DNA from 4 places in the Pantoea sp. BRR-3P genome. Region 3 is predicted to be linked to each of the others. Evidence: riboswitches for the same ligand, from Rfam matches in the RefSeq annotation. Region 3 holds a riboswitch; each other region holds the start of a gene.
What was found. A riboswitch is a leader RNA that binds a small molecule or an ion and turns the genes downstream of it on or off. The one in region 3 is predicted to bind thiamine pyrophosphate.
Positions count from the first base shown of each region.

Region 1: another riboswitch for thiamine pyrophosphate. It lies ahead of AAGR08_RS20200 (FAD-dependent oxidoreductase); the one in region 3 lies ahead of thiC (phosphomethylpyrimidine synthase ThiC).
Region 2: another riboswitch for thiamine pyrophosphate. It lies ahead of thiM (hydroxyethylthiazole kinase); the one in region 3 lies ahead of thiC (phosphomethylpyrimidine synthase ThiC).
Region 4: another riboswitch for thiamine pyrophosphate. It lies ahead of thiB (thiamine ABC transporter substrate binding subunit); the one in region 3 lies ahead of thiC (phosphomethylpyrimidine synthase ThiC).

Region 1 is NZ_CP155067.1:122,018-125,672, reverse strand. It holds gene thiS (sulfur carrier protein ThiS) at 1-36, opposite strand, end outside; gene AAGR08_RS20200 (FAD-dependent oxidoreductase) at 20-964, opposite strand; TPP riboswitch at 1,093-1,212, opposite strand; gene AAGR08_RS20195 (6,7-dimethyl-8-ribityllumazine synthase) at 1,395-1,832, shown strand; gene AAGR08_RS20190 (MFS transporter) at 1,930-3,240, opposite strand; gene AAGR08_RS20185 (hypothetical protein) at 3,583-3,655, shown strand, end outside.
Region 2 is NZ_CP155066.1:1,254,169-1,257,823, reverse strand. It holds gene thiD (bifunctional hydroxymethylpyrimidine kinase/phosphomethylpyrimidine kinase) at 1-450, opposite strand, end outside; gene thiM (hydroxyethylthiazole kinase) at 447-1,232, opposite strand; TPP riboswitch at 1,266-1,361, opposite strand; gene AAGR08_RS05745 (hypothetical protein) at 1,597-1,800, shown strand; gene ahpF (alkyl hydroperoxide reductase subunit F) at 1,869-3,437, opposite strand; gene ahpC (alkyl hydroperoxide reductase subunit C) at 3,509-3,655, opposite strand, start outside.
Region 3 is NZ_CP155066.1:3,789,336-3,792,990, reverse strand. It holds gene thiE (thiamine phosphate synthase) at 1-47, opposite strand, end outside; gene thiC (phosphomethylpyrimidine synthase ThiC) at 44-1,966, opposite strand; TPP riboswitch at 2,056-2,156, opposite strand; gene rsd (sigma D regulator) at 2,395-2,901, opposite strand; gene nudC (NAD(+) diphosphatase) at 2,990-3,655, shown strand, end outside.
Region 4 is NZ_CP155066.1:3,326,707-3,330,361, reverse strand. It holds gene thiP (thiamine/thiamine pyrophosphate ABC transporter permease ThiP) at 1-1,364, opposite strand, end outside; gene thiB (thiamine ABC transporter substrate binding subunit) at 1,364-2,350, opposite strand; TPP riboswitch at 2,398-2,490, opposite strand; gene sgrR (HTH-type transcriptional regulator SgrR) at 2,603-3,655, opposite strand, start outside.

The DNA.
Region 1 (3,655 bases), on a different replicon from region 3:
GGTGCTGATAGCGCGCCCGTTAAGCTGAATAATCATAAGATTGCTCTCCAGATAGGCGCTGCATCAGCTGTTCAGCCAGCATCGGTGCCAGCAGAAAACCGTGGCGATACATGCCGTTGAGATAGAAGGTGTGATTTTGATAGTGAATTTCCGGCAGATTGGCCGGATAGGCCGGACGCAGCCCGCTGCCGCTCTCAATTACCCGTGCCTCCGCCAGCGCCGGATGAATGGCGTAAGCGGCACTGAGTAACTCCATCATGGCGCGGGCACTGATTGGGCTGGCGTCATCGCTCTCAATCATGGTAGCGCCGAGCATAAAATGCCCGCCGCGACGCGGCACCAGATAGCAGGGAAAACGCGGATGTAGCAGGCGAATCGGACGGGAGAACTGCACCTCATCGCTGTGCAGAATCAGCATCTCGCCGCGCACGGCGCGCAGGCGCGGCAATTCGGGCGCGGCATGAATGCCACGGCAATCGATAATCTGACCGCTCGGCGCATGCGAGTTGAAGGCTACGCCGCGCGCAATCAGCTTCTCACGCATTTCCTGCAGCGCCAGGCGCGGGTCGAGGTGCGCTTCCTGAGCGAAAAACAGACCGCGCGCAAAGCGCCCTTCCAGCGCCGGTTCAATCGCACCAGGTTCAACCCATTGATGCTGCTCGGTCATGCGGGCAAAGCGGTTAAGTTCCTGGCTGTCGCGCGGCGGCGCCACCACCAGCGTTCCCTGATGTGCAACGCTGCTGACGCGCTGTTGCCACCACGCGGCGGCGTGCTGTCCAAGGGTTATCACCTCACGCGGCGCGCTTTCGGCTTCACACCAGGGCGCCAGCATGCCGCCGGCATACCACGATGCCGGGCGCCGCGATGCATCGTCGATCACCTCAACGTCTTCGCCGCGCTCCGCCAATAATGTTGCCACGCACAAGCCGGCCACGCCGCAGCCTAGCACGCTCCAGCGGCTCACAGCGCAGGTTCCATGATGTTCAAAAAGGGAAAATTCACATCGGCCTCTCAGTGTTTACTGAGACCCGCAGATACAGGTGAAGGGAAATGGCGCCACGATCGAGCTTGCCTTAGCGCCAGACAGCCAAGCTAACAGACTGTCAGTCTTCCTACGCCAGTATCAACTGGGTCAGGTTCAAAGGGTCGCTAAGCCGCGCAGTGCGCTATTAGCCTCTCAGTCTCTGTGGCGAGACTCCCCCGACGCGTCTATTTGTATTGCAGGCGATGGTCGCCGTCAAGCGCGGAATAACTGTATAAAGGGTGTGGTTAAATTGTTTTCTCCATACTCAAACCCGTCATAATTCGAGCTGGTAGATTAAAAATGTTACGTATGATATACAAACACATTATTTTATGCGCAAGAACAAATTACAGGTGATGTCGAAATAACCATGAACACTATTAAAATTGCATTTATTAAAGCCGGATGGCACAAAGAAATTGTCCATAATGCCCTGGTAGGTTTCGAAAAAGAATTAGCCGATCAATCTATTGCCGCGGAATTAAAAGTGCTGGAAGTGCCTGGCGCATTTGAAATGCCGCTGTTGGCTAAGCGTCTGGCTGAAACCGGCAAATACGATGCGATTGTCTGCGCGGCGCTGGTGGTGGATGGCGGTATCTATCGCCATGATTTCGTTGCAGCAGCGGTGGTTGATGGCCTGATGAATGTGCAGCTCACCACTAACGTACCGGTGTTTTCCGTTTCATTGACGCCGCATAACTTCCAACCGGTAGACGTCATCGAAAACTTCTACACCGAGCATTTCATCAAGAAAGGCAAAGAAGCCGCACGTGCTGTGCTGGCTATTCATAATCTGTCGATTGATTGAAACGTTAAAAAGGGAACACCTTATCAGGCATTCCCTTTTTATTTATTCTGACTTTCTATTGTTCATATTCAGAATAGTGCCAACCTTGCCAGCTTCACTATTTGGCACTCATCAAACGATCGTCCTTCATATGTCTGCGCGGTTCTGAAGGGTTAATATCACACTCTTTTGGCAACAACAGCGTAAAGATCCCCGCAATCACCAGCGAACCCGCCAGCCAGCAGATTGCCACGTTTTGGCTATAGAGCAGCGTCATGATGCCAACTAAGTACGGCCCACAGAATCCCCCCAGATTGCCAAGCCCATTAATCACGCCGCGTGCGCTACCCGCCACTTCCGGCGCAGCGATACGTCCGGGAATAGACCAGAACGGACTGGTCGCTGCTTTCAGGAAGAAGCCGCATACCACCAGCGCGATATAGGCGGCAACCACGTTCTCATGCAGCACCACCGAAGCCAGCAAGGCAGCAGCGAAGCAGAACAGCGAGACCATTACCCACAAACGTCGCTTACCGGTGCGATCGCTCAGCCAGGAAATCGCATAGATACCGAGCACTGTCGCCACAAACGGAATGGCGGCCAGCAGGCCGACGCCCGCCATGTTAGTGCCGGTGAGATTTTTCAGGATACTCGGCAGCCACAGCGTGTAACCGTAATCGCCAGTTTGGTAGAAGAAGTTAAGCGCCACGAGCTTCATCAAACCTGAATTACGGAACACCGCTTTTAACGGGGCTTTACTAAGCGGTGCTTTTTGGCGATGTTGCGCCTTTTCACGCGCCAGTTCGCGCAGCAAATACGCCTTTTCACGTGCGGGTAACCAGCGCGCCTCTTCGGGACGATCGGCGATTACCAGCCACCACACCAGCAGCACAGCGGCAGAAAGCAGACCTTCAATAATGAACAACCAGCGCCAGTCCAGCACGTTAATGATGTAGCCGGATATCGGTGCGGTAAACATGCCGCCCAACGGCGCAAACATCATTACAAAAGCATTAGCGCGTCCCAGTTCCTTTTCTGGAAACCAATTGCTGACCATGGTTAACACCACCGGTAACATGCCACCTTCCGAGATACCCAGCACGAAACGCAGCGCCAGCAGCTGATAATGGTTGGTAACAAAGCCGGTGGCGATAGACACCACCATCCATGCTGCCAGCGACCACGCAATAAAGCGTTTACCGCTGCCATTTACGGCGATACGTCCACCTGGCACTTGCAGGAACAGGTAGCCGATAAAGAAGATGCCACTTACCACACCCGCCATTTGGCTGGTGATTGCCAGGTCTTGATCCATGCCGCCAGGCAGCGCAAAGCTGATGTTGACGCGATCCATGAATGAGACGATGCAGGTAATGAGAATGGGGGCGATAACGCGATACCAACGCGTTCCGGGGATTTTTTCTTGCATGCTGCCCTCTCCATGTTAAGCCAGGTTGCTTAGGTTCAAGGCTTTCTATTAAAGAGAGTATGGGAATAATTATTGCGATCTTAATCACTGCAATTAATGTTAAGAAATTGTGTTACTTACGCTGTGATCGTGCGAGCAAATCGGCGTGACTATAAAAGCATCGTATTGGTATATATAGAAATAATGCGTGCTCGCCCTTATAGAACCATTAATTTTTTCTCTATTTTTTTAGCCGCGCAACGCAGAAACCCAAGACAGGTCTGGTGGTTAATTATACGGGCCCCGGGCAATATTTCACATTGATGGAGCCTGAACGTTATTCACATAGGAAGGGAGAACAATATGGAGAAAGCACTTAAGCCACTAATTGTGACTGCCATTTTCGTTAGCGGCTTGGTAGCTTATTTCATTCCTT
Region 2 (3,655 bases), 1.7 Mb from region 3:
AGCGCGCCCCAACAGTGCTGCGGCTTCCGGCAGGTTCGGCGTGATCAGCGAGACCTGCGGCAGCAGCAGTTCGCGTACGCTGGCTACCGCATCCGGCGACAGCAGCGCATCGCCACTTTTGGCAATCATTACCGTATCCAGCACCACAAACGGCAGGCTGGCGCGTTTCAGCCGCTCGGCCACCACTTCAACGATCGCCGTTTCTGCCAACATGCCGATCTTTGCGCTATCAATGCGCACATCGTCCAGCACCGAATCGAGCTGCGCGGCAACAAAATCGGGTTCGATACGATAAACCGACTGCACGCCGCAGGTATTCTGCGCCACCAGCGCAGTGATGACGCTGGTGCCATACGCGCCCAGCGCGGAGAAGGCTTTCAAATCGGCCTGGATACCGGCGCCGCCACTTGGATCGGTACCGGCGATGGTTAATGCGTTGATGCGTTTCATACTGTCATCTCCAGCGTCCAGAGCGCATCAAGAAAAGCCGACGCAAAACTGCCCGGCCCCTCGACTTGACGCGCCGTGATTTCACCGGCTAGCGACATCACACGACAGGCAGCGGCCACATGCAGCAGACGCTCGCCCGGTAAGCTGGTGAAAGCCGCCACCACCGCCGACAACGCGCAACCGGTGCCGACCACCCGCGTCATCAGCGGACTCCCGCCGGGGATCGCCAACGTTTGAGTGCCATCGGTAACGTAATCCACTTCGCCGGTTACGGCGACGACAGTGTCATAGTCACGCGCCAGCTGTTGCGCAGCGCTCAGCGCGGCATCGGCCTGATGCAGACTATCCACGCCACGACCGCCCGTTGCCTGATTAGCCAGGGCGAGAATTTCTGAGGCGTTACCACGAATCGCCGCCGGATGCAGACTAAGCAGCTGCTGGCAGAATTCGGTGCGCAGCGTTAATGCGCCGACCGCAACCGGATCCAGCGTCCACGGCGTGCCGGCTTTTTGCGCGGCCTGCACCGCCGCTAACATCGCGTCTCGACGATCGCGCGTTAGCGTGCCGACGTTTATCAATAACGCATCGGCAAACCCGGCAAACTGCGCGGCCTCTTCAGCATCAATCACCATCGCCGGAGAAGCGTGCAGCGCCAGCAATACATTTGCGGTAAAGGTTTGCACCACGTCGTTGGTCATACAGTGCACCAGTGGCGCTTGCTGTCGCAGGAGGAGCAAGGATTGCGCGAGTTGCGCAGTGGAGAGAAGGTTAGGCTGTGTCATAAAGCTCCCAACCGGCGATCAAGAAGGCGAATGCGGTCAGGCATCTGACTTCCCTACGCTGGCATTATCCAGATCAGGTCAGCGGGTGTATCTCAGCCCTGTGTTACAGGGGCACCCCGAGTCATAGCATGAATGTATTGCTTCATGCCGCAGACAGGATAATGGCAGCATCGGAGCTTGTAAATCAGTGGATGCCTCGTTCATTCATCGTGGGCGAACGAGGACGTTCCACGCCGCACCACCTTAAAATCGAGACCTGTCTGAATAACGCTTGATAAATATCAAGCCCATCTCGCGTGAAAATCGGCCTAATGGCATCCCGGATTTAAAGACAGACACCGCCCACCCCAATCCGGTAGCGATAATGAAATTAAAATTCTTCAGCTTTATTCCGCATGCACATCGATGGCGCAACGTCCAAATATCCCGTAAAGGTGCAATTTCGCCAGCGGGTCGCCACTATTTCTCTACTCATGTAGAAGCACAATGCAAAAGCTGCGGTGAACGACTGCATAAAGTCTATTACCGCGATATCAGCGATGCCGAAGCAAAACGCTGGTTAGGCTAAGGACGTATAAAGATAAAAAAAAGCCCCGCAACACAGGTTGCAGGGCTATTGCGTGGCTATCGCAAAAATTATTCAGCCGGTTTAGTACGAATCAGATAATCAAAGGCGCTGAGTGAGGCTTTCGCACCTTCACCGCTGGCGATGATGATCTGCTTATATGGCACCGTGGTGCAGTCGCCGGCGGCGAATACGCCTTTCAGGCTGGTTTCGCACTTGGCATCAATAATGATTTCGCCCATTTTAGTGCGCTCAACCGCACCTTCTAGCCAAGTGGTGTTTGGCAGCAGGCCAATTTGCACGAAGATGCCGCTCAGCGCGATTTCGTGGCTGGTTTGGTTATTACGATCGATGTAGGTCAGGCTGGTAACCTTACTACCGTCACCTTTCACTTCCGTGGTCTGCGCATTCAGGATCACGTCGACGTTTTTCAGGCTGCGCAGTTTGTCTTGCAGCACTTTATCGGCGCGCATTTCGCTGGCAAATTCCAGCAGCGTAACGTGCTCAACAATACCGGCCAGATCGATCGCCGCTTCAACGCCTGAGTTACCGCCGCCGATCACCGCCGTGCGTTTACCTTTAAACAGCGGACCGTCGCAGTGCGGGCAATAGGTGACGCCCTTGGTGCGATACTGCTCTTCGCCCGGCACGCCCATGTTGCGCCAGCGCGCCCCGGTGGCAATGATGATGCTGCGAGATTTCAGTACCGCGCCGGATGCGGTTTCAATCGCGTGCAGACCGCCCTCTTTCGCCGCAGGAATCAGCTTAATGGCGCTCTGGGTATCAATCACATCCACATCGTAATCATCAACGTGAGCGCGCAATGAACCGGCCAGCTTGGCGCCTTCGGTTTTCGGCACGGAGATGTAGTTTTCAATGTCGACGGTGTCCAGCACCTGGCCACCAAAGCGTTCGCCCATCAGGCCAGTACGAATACCTTTACGTGCCGAGTAGATGGCCGCTGCCGCGCCCGCCGGGCCGCTGCCGACGATCAACACTTCATAGGCATCACGTTTGTTCAGCTCTTCCGCCGCGCGTTTATCGGCGTTGGTGTCCACTTTACCGACGATTTCCGCCAGGCTCAGACGGCCCTGACCGAACTCTTTGCCATTCAGAAATACCGCTGGCACGCCCATCACGTTGCGTTCGGTGATTTCGTTCTGGAACATACCGCCATCAATCGCGGTATGGCTGATGCGCGGATTCAGTACCGCCATCAGGTTCAGCGCCTGTACCACGTCAGGACAGTTGTGGCACGACAGTGAATAATAGGTTTCGAAATGGAAATCACCTTCCAGCGCTACCACTTGATCCAGCAGGCTCTGCGCTTCTTTCGAAGGGTGTCCACCGGTTTGCAGCAGGGCTAAAACCAGTGAAGTGAATTCATGGCCCATTGGCGAACCGGCAAAGCGCGGACCGCTCTGGCTGCCTGGGTTAGTAATCAGGAAAGAGGGTTTACGCACCGGACGATCGTTCTCTTCACGGAAGCTGACTTTATCTGACAAGCTCGCGATATCGACCAGCAGAGTACGGATCTCTGCCGATTTAGCGCCATCATCCAATGTGGCAATCAACTCAACCGGTTTCGTTAGTTTCTCAAGGTAAGCCTTGAGTTGGGTTTTTAAATTGGTGTCGAGCATAGTGAGTTCCTGTCATGAAAATCGGGTGCCGTAGCACCCGATAGAGAAAGATCGAATGGCGTGATGTTGGCTTAGATTTTGCCAACCAGGTCCAGTGATGGAGCCAGCGTTGCTTCGCCTTCTTTCCATTTTGCCGGGCAAACTTCGCCTGGGTGAGAAGCCACGTACTGTGCTGCTTTCACTTTGCGGATCAGGTCTGATGCATCACGGCCAATGCC
Region 3 (3,655 bases):
GGATACAGCCCCAGTTTTGGGGCGGTGGCAGGAAAGGCGTCGGTCATACTTTTTCCTCTTTTAGGGTATCGGCAGCGTGATACAACTCGCCGCCACGATTGCGGAAGGCATCCGACATTTGCGCCATGCCCACCTCTATGGTCTGAGCTTCAACCTGTTGACGGGCGGCAAATTCGCGGACTTCCTGGGTAATTTTCATCGAGCAGAATTTGGGGCCGCACATCGAGCAGAAGTGCGCCACTTTTCCCGATTCTTGCGGCAAGGTTTCGTCGTGGTAGGCGCGAGCGGTATGCGGATCAAGTGCCAGGTTGAACTGATCTTCCCAGCGGAATTCAAAACGTGCTTTGGACATCGCATTATCGCGAATCTGCGCGCCCGGATGGCCTTTCGCCAGATCCGCAGCGTGCGCGGCGATCTTGTAGGTGATCAGCCCCTGCTTCACATCCTCTTTATGCGGTAAACCGAGGTGCTCTTTAGGCGTCACGTAACACAGCATGGCGCAGCCAAACCAGCCAATCATTGCCGCGCCGATGCCGGAAGTGAAGTGATCGTAGCCCGGTGCGATATCGGTAGTGAGTGGACCGAGCGTATAAAAAGGGGCTTCGTGGCAGTGCTCCAGCTGCTCGGTCATATTGCGGCGAATCATCTGCATCGGCACATGGCCCGGACCTTCAATCATCACCTGCACATCATATTCCCAGGCAATTTTCGTCAGTTCGCCCAGCGTATGCAGCTCGGCAAATTGCGCCTCGTCGTTGGCATCCTGAATTGAGCCCGGACGCAGGCCGTCGCCCAAAGATAATGCCACATCGTAGGCAGCACAGATCTCACAAATCTCGCGGAAGTGCAGATACAGGAAGCTTTCGGTATGGTGCGACAGGCACCATTTCGCCATGATTGATCCGCCGCGTGACACAATGCCGGTGAGCCGTTTAGCCGTCATGGGTACATAGCGCAACAGCACGCCAGCGTGGATAGTGAAGTAATCGACGCCTTGCTCCGCCTGTTCCAGTAGCGTGTCGCGGAATATTTCCCAGTTGAGGTCTTCGGCAATACCGTTCACCTTTTCCAGCGCCTGATAAATCGGCACCGTACCAATCGGCACCGGGCTGTTACGCAGAATCCATTCGCGCGTTTCATGGATATAACGTCCGGTAGAGAGATCCATCACGGTATCTGCCCCCCAGCGCGTTGACCACACCAGTTTCTCCACTTCTTCTTCAATCGAAGAACTGACCGCCGAGTTGCCGATATTGGCATTCACCTTCACCAGAAAGTTGCGACCAATGATCATCGGTTCGGATTCGGGATGGTTGATGTTAGCAGGGATGATGGCGCGGCCGCTGGCCACTTCCTGACGGACAAACTCTGCGGTGATATTTTCCGGCAGGTTGGCGCCAAAGCTGTGACCGGGATGCTGCTGTAGCAGCACTTCACCACGAATACGCTCGCGGCCCATGTTTTCACGCAGCGCAATAAACTCCATCTCCGGCGTGATGATACCCTGACGTGCATAGTGCAGTTGGGTAACGCAGCGACCCACTTTGGCGCGGCGCGGCTGTGGCAGATGCTCAAAACGCAAATGATCCAGGCCTTCATCTGCCAGACGCTGTTGGGTGTAACTGGAACTCAGCTGGTGAATGGTTTCGCTGTCGCCGCGCGCTTCGATCCAGTTGGTGCGCAGCCTGGTGAGCCCCTGATGCACATTGATCGTGGCTTCAGGATCGCCATAAGCACCGGCCGTGTCGTATACCGGCACCGGTTCATTCGGCTCATACTGCGGATCGTCTTTACTGCCGCCGGTGTGCGTTGGGCTCAGTTGAATCTCACGCATGGGCACGCGAATATCCGCGCGGCTGCCGGTGATCCAGATGCGTTTTGAGTTCGGAAAAGCGGCTCCCTGGAGGGAATCGATAAATTCTTGCGCCTGAGCACGTTGTTCACGACGAGAGGTTTTAGCAGACATAGCAAATTTCCTATAAAAGTTGGAAGTTGCTTGTCCAGAGTTCGGAAGGAGTAACAGATACGATAACGGCATAAGCCGACATCGTGCTGATGATATCTACTCTTGTTCCCTTCGCAGGTACTAACCTGATCAGGTTCCGCGGATCCCGAATTAACGGTCTCAGCCCCTAAGGGCACTCCGACAAGGTGTTGGGTTTTACGATATAAGCTACTTTGCTTGCCATTTTGCACCTGGGCAGTGCTCGTGACCGTCACATACTTCGTGTACGCTCCGGTCCCTGCGCGCTATCCGAATGCAAACTGGCTGCGCACGCTACGCTTATATCGCAAAACCTGACTCTTCATTTTTCTGGAAGAGGCTCATAAAAAAAGCCCATTTAGCATAAGAGGGCTTTTCTCGAATAACAAGTTTTTTACAACTGCGGGCATTCAGGCCGGGCGGGCGATGACGCTGTCATTGGCAACCGGTAGATGCGCCAGCTGGTTATCCCAGGCGAGTTGTACCAGCTTATCTTCCAGCGTGAAGCGCGATTCCAGCACTTCGCCGACTTCGGACAGCGCCTGCTGAAAATCGACACAGTTATCGTCGTTAATCGCTTGCTGCAAATGACTGTCGTAGAGCTGCATGATGCGGTCAGTGTTCGCCTCAAGTGCCGGATAAATTTGCGCGGCAGCCATTAAGGGATTATCACCCTGCATCTCACTAATAATGTGTTCATACACGCTAAAATGACCGGTAGAAAGGTAATCCACCAGATTGTGGCAAAATGCATCCAGCGCTTGTTCATCCAGCGCGGTTAACGCATCTTTTTGTGGCTTCAGACCAATAAGCTCGTAGTACGTGACAAGCAGCTGTCGACGGGCGCGCAACCATGAATCAACCAATTCATTTCCGCCGCCGACACGCTTTGTCAGGTCATCTAACTGGTTAAGCATATGGGGCTCCAGGTAGGTTATAGTTGTTTATTACACACTTAATATTAGAGTTTCAGCGTGCGGTTTAACGCTAAGGACAACGATTAAGATGCAACGTGAGATCTCAAGCTTAGACGCTGGATGGTGGATTGTCAGCCATGAGCAAAAACTTTGGTTACCGCAGGGCGAACTGCCGCATGGCTTATCCACCGAGTTTGGACTCAGTGGCAGCCACGGCATTTTGATTGGCGAATGGCAGGGCGAAAACGTCTGGCTCGTGCGGGAAGCGCGTCCAGACAGCATGGGCTCGGTCCGCCAACTGATTGATCAAGATGTCGGTCTGTTCCAGATCGCCGGGCGCGGCGTGCAGCTGGCGGAGTTCTATCGATCGCATCGCTGGTGCGGCTATTGCGGCCATGAGATGCATATCAGCAAGCGCGAGTTCGCTTGTCTGTGTCATCACTGCCGCGAGCGCTATTACCCGCAAATTGCGCCGTGCATTATTGTGGCCATTCGCCGTGGCGATGAGATTCTGCTTGCCAATCATGCCCGTCATCGCAACAACATTTACACCGTGCTGGCGGGCTTCGTCGAAGTGGGCGAAACCTTAGAACAAGCGGTGGCGCGTGAAGTGATGGAAGAGAGCAACGTGCGGGTGAAAAACGTGCGCTACGTTACTTCGCAGCCGTGGCCGTTCCCGCATTCACTGATGATGGCGTATATGGCCGAATACGATGGCGGTGACTTGCAGCACGACGGCAAAGAGTTGCTCGAT
Region 4 (3,655 bases), 460 kb from region 3:
GCAATTGGACGTTTCAGCGCGCGCAGCTCAATCAGCCGCAGGCGGTTAAAACCTGAGATGCCAAGTGAAGCGCAGAGCTGGCCGTAACGGGCGCTGATATCGCGCATCGGGTTCTCCAGCACTTTCATCGCGTAGGGAATGGCGATCAGCGCGTTAGTGAAAATCACCAAACCATCGGCGCGCTGCGGCAGGCCAACGGTGGCATTAAACAGCAGGAAAAAACCGCTCGCCAGCACAATGCCCGGCATCGCCAGAATCAGCATGCCGCTGAGTTCCATGGCCTGAGCGGAAAACATGCGCTGGCGCTGACGCAGTTCGCGGCTGCTCCACAGTAGCATCATGGTCAGCACCACACACAGCACGCCGGCACCGAGAGCGATGCGCAGTGAAGTCAATGTGGCTTGCCATAGCGCGGATTGTTGCAGCGCACCGGCCACGCCGCCGCGCAGGCCATCCACCACGACCGCAGCCAGTGGTGGCAGCAACAGGAGTAATGCTGACATGATGAGCAGCGTGTCGCCAACGCGCGCAGGCCATGAGTCCTGCGGATCGCGCCAGCCGCGAATGTTCTGGCTGCCGGTAGGAATGGCTTTGCTAAAGCGCTGGCTAAGCAGTACCAGCAGTAAACAGCAGCCGAGCTGTAACAGCGCCAGCAGCGCCGCGCGCGCCGGATCGTAATCAAAATTCAGCGCCTGATAGATCGCCAGTTCCAGCGTGGTAGCCTGCGGCCCGCCGCCCAGCGCCAGCACGGTGGCAAAGCTGGCAAAGCACAGCATAAAGATTAGCGCCGCAGTCGGCAGAATCTGGCGGCGCAGCCACGGCCACTCCAGCAGACGAAACAGATTCCAGCCGCGCAGGCCGAGCTGCGCGGCCAATTGCCGCTGCTCGCCGGGAATGTTCTCCAGCGCCTGCAGCAGCAGACGCGTTGCCAGCGGCAAATTAAAGAAGACGTGCGCCAGCAAAATGCCCTGCAGGCCGTACGGCGAAAAGTGGTAGTCAAAGCCGATGGCCGCGCACCATTGCGCCAGCCAGCCGCTGCGGCCATACACGCTCAGCAGGCCGAATACCGCCACCAGCACCGGCAGCACTAGTGTCATGGCGCATAGGCGCAGCAGCAGAGTGCGGCCAGGAAAACGGCGGCGATAGAGCGCGCGTGCCAGCAGGATAGCAGGCAGTACCGACAGCAGCGCCGAAAGTAGCGCCTGTTCAAAGGAAAACGCCAGCACATGATGCAGATAGCTGTCATCAAGCAACGCGCGCCAGTCAGTAGCCGGTGCGACCATCACCAGCGCACCAAAGGCCAACAGCGCCACCGCGCACAGCAACAGCGCGGTGATGCTGCCTGGAATTAACCAACCGGGCATTAGCGGCTAACTGCGCGTTGCCAGGCGCTAATCCACGCGGCGCGATGATCGGCTACTTCCGCTGGCGTGAATTGCAGGGCTTTATTTGGCACCTGCAACGCGTGATAACCCGCTGGCAAATCGCTTTTGATCACCGGGTACATCCAGTTACCGCTGGGAATGGTCTGCTGGAAGGCTGGAGAAACCATAAACTGCATGAACTGCTGCGCCAGCTTTGGCTGCTTGCTGCTGGCGAGCTGCGCGGCAACCTCCACCTGCAAATAGTGGCCTTCGCTAAATTCGGCCGCGGCGTAGTTCTCTTTCTTCTCTTCGATGATGTGGTAGGCCGGAGAGGTGGTGTAGCTCAACACCAGATCGCCTTCGCCTTTCAGGAACAGACCGTAAGCTTCGCTCCAGCCTTTGGTGACGGTGACGGTTTTTTGCGCCAGCTTCTGCCAGGCATCTGGCGCATTATCGCCATAGACCTTCTGCATCCACAGCAGCAGACCAAGGCCAGGCGTGCTGGTGCGCGGATCTTCATAAATCACGCGCCATTTCTCCGGGCTTTCGACCAGTTCTTTTAGGCTTTTCGGCGGGTTCTTCAGCTTGTTTTTATCGTAGACGAAGGCGAAGTAGCCATAATCGAATGGGATGAAAGTCTCGTTGTGCCAGCCATCCGGCAGCTGCAAAGCCTGGGTATCGACGCTGCTTTTGGCAAACAGGCCGGTTTTCTCTGCCGCCTGCAGCAGATTGTTATCAAGGCCCAGCACCACATCGGCTTTGCTGTTTTTGCCTTCCATACGCACGCGATTAAGCAGCGATACGCCATCTTCCAGTGCCACGTAATTCAGCTCGCAACCACACTGCGCTTCAAAGGCTTTTTTTACCGCCGGACCGGGGCCCCAATCGGCAGAGAATGAATCGTAGGTGTAAACGGTCAGAACCGGTTTGGCAGCCAAAGCCGGTGCAGCAACCAACAGCATCACAGGCAGAACTTTGTTTAACACTTTGCGCTCCTTGAGGAGAAGATAAGGTTGAGTCGCAAAGGATCTGAGGAGTGAGGCATCTCAAATCCCTACGCCGGTATTAGCCGGATCAGGTTCGACGGGTCTATCTCAGCCAAATTAAGGCACCCCGTTGAGAACGGCACATTCTAGACATTTAAATGACAGCGCGAAAGGTTCACCGGTTGGAAGTCTGGTGCCACGCTTCCCGGTGCGCATGAATGCGCACCCTACAAAACCGCGCCGGCGCGGTGGTCACAGCTCAGGAGGCGCAAACCAGGCGGATTTAAAGTCAAACCAGCCGAGGGTATTCAGCCGCACGCCGCGCATGCTGCGTTGACCTTCCAGCAGCAGCCAGTGGTGAAACAGCGGATGCAAGTAATCGCTATCAATTAACTGCTTGCTCCATTCTGCCAGCGCTAAATCTTTCTGACGCCAGCGCGCTGCGTCGGCTTGCCAGTCAATCGGAATGCAGTGATGCATCAGCGGCAGTTCATACAGCTGAGCGAACAGCGCATACTCGAGCGGCAGGGTAAAGTTGACGCTGCCGAGCCAGATATCACTCTCGCCCGCGCCCTCAAACCACGCTTCATAACTCACCTCACGCGTAATCAACTCGACGCCTTGCAGCGCCAGCAGCGGACGCAGCGCGTTAGCGATACCCTCATGCTCAACGTGATGGCTGTACCAGCTGAGGGTTAATTGTGTGAGTCCTTCCGGCTTGTCGGCAGGCGTGAGGTCGCGGCGATGATGCCAGCGCGGCAACAGGCCATACGCCGGAAACCAGTAGCGCTGATAACCTACACCCGCATGGTTAAGCAGGGCGATAGGATTGAACAGATAGCTCACCCAGCGGCGAAAATGGGCATTTTGTCCCCGCTCAGAACGCTGATCGAAAAGGAGGAAATAACAGCCTTCTTCCAGACGACTCTCTTCTGATTTCTCATCAGCGGTTTCGCCCTGCAGTTTTACGCCAGCGTACACTAGCTCATCGCTGATCTCGGGCAGTACCCAAATCGACACATCATCAATCAAGGCACGATAGCCAAAGTAATCATCGAAGGCGGCGATTTTTAGCTGCGTTTGCTGGTTACGCACCACGCTGTACGGCCCGGTACCAATCGGCTGACGGGCAAAATGACGTAGCGTCGGCCATTCGCGCGGCAGAATCATTGCGCTAACGCTCGCCAGCAGCCAGGGCAACCAGTCATCCGGCTGGCTCAAATAGATATCCAGCGTCCAGGGGGCGGGCGAATGCAGCTTTTCGATATGGGAAAACAGCGGCTGGCTGCGCACGCGCTCCAGCGA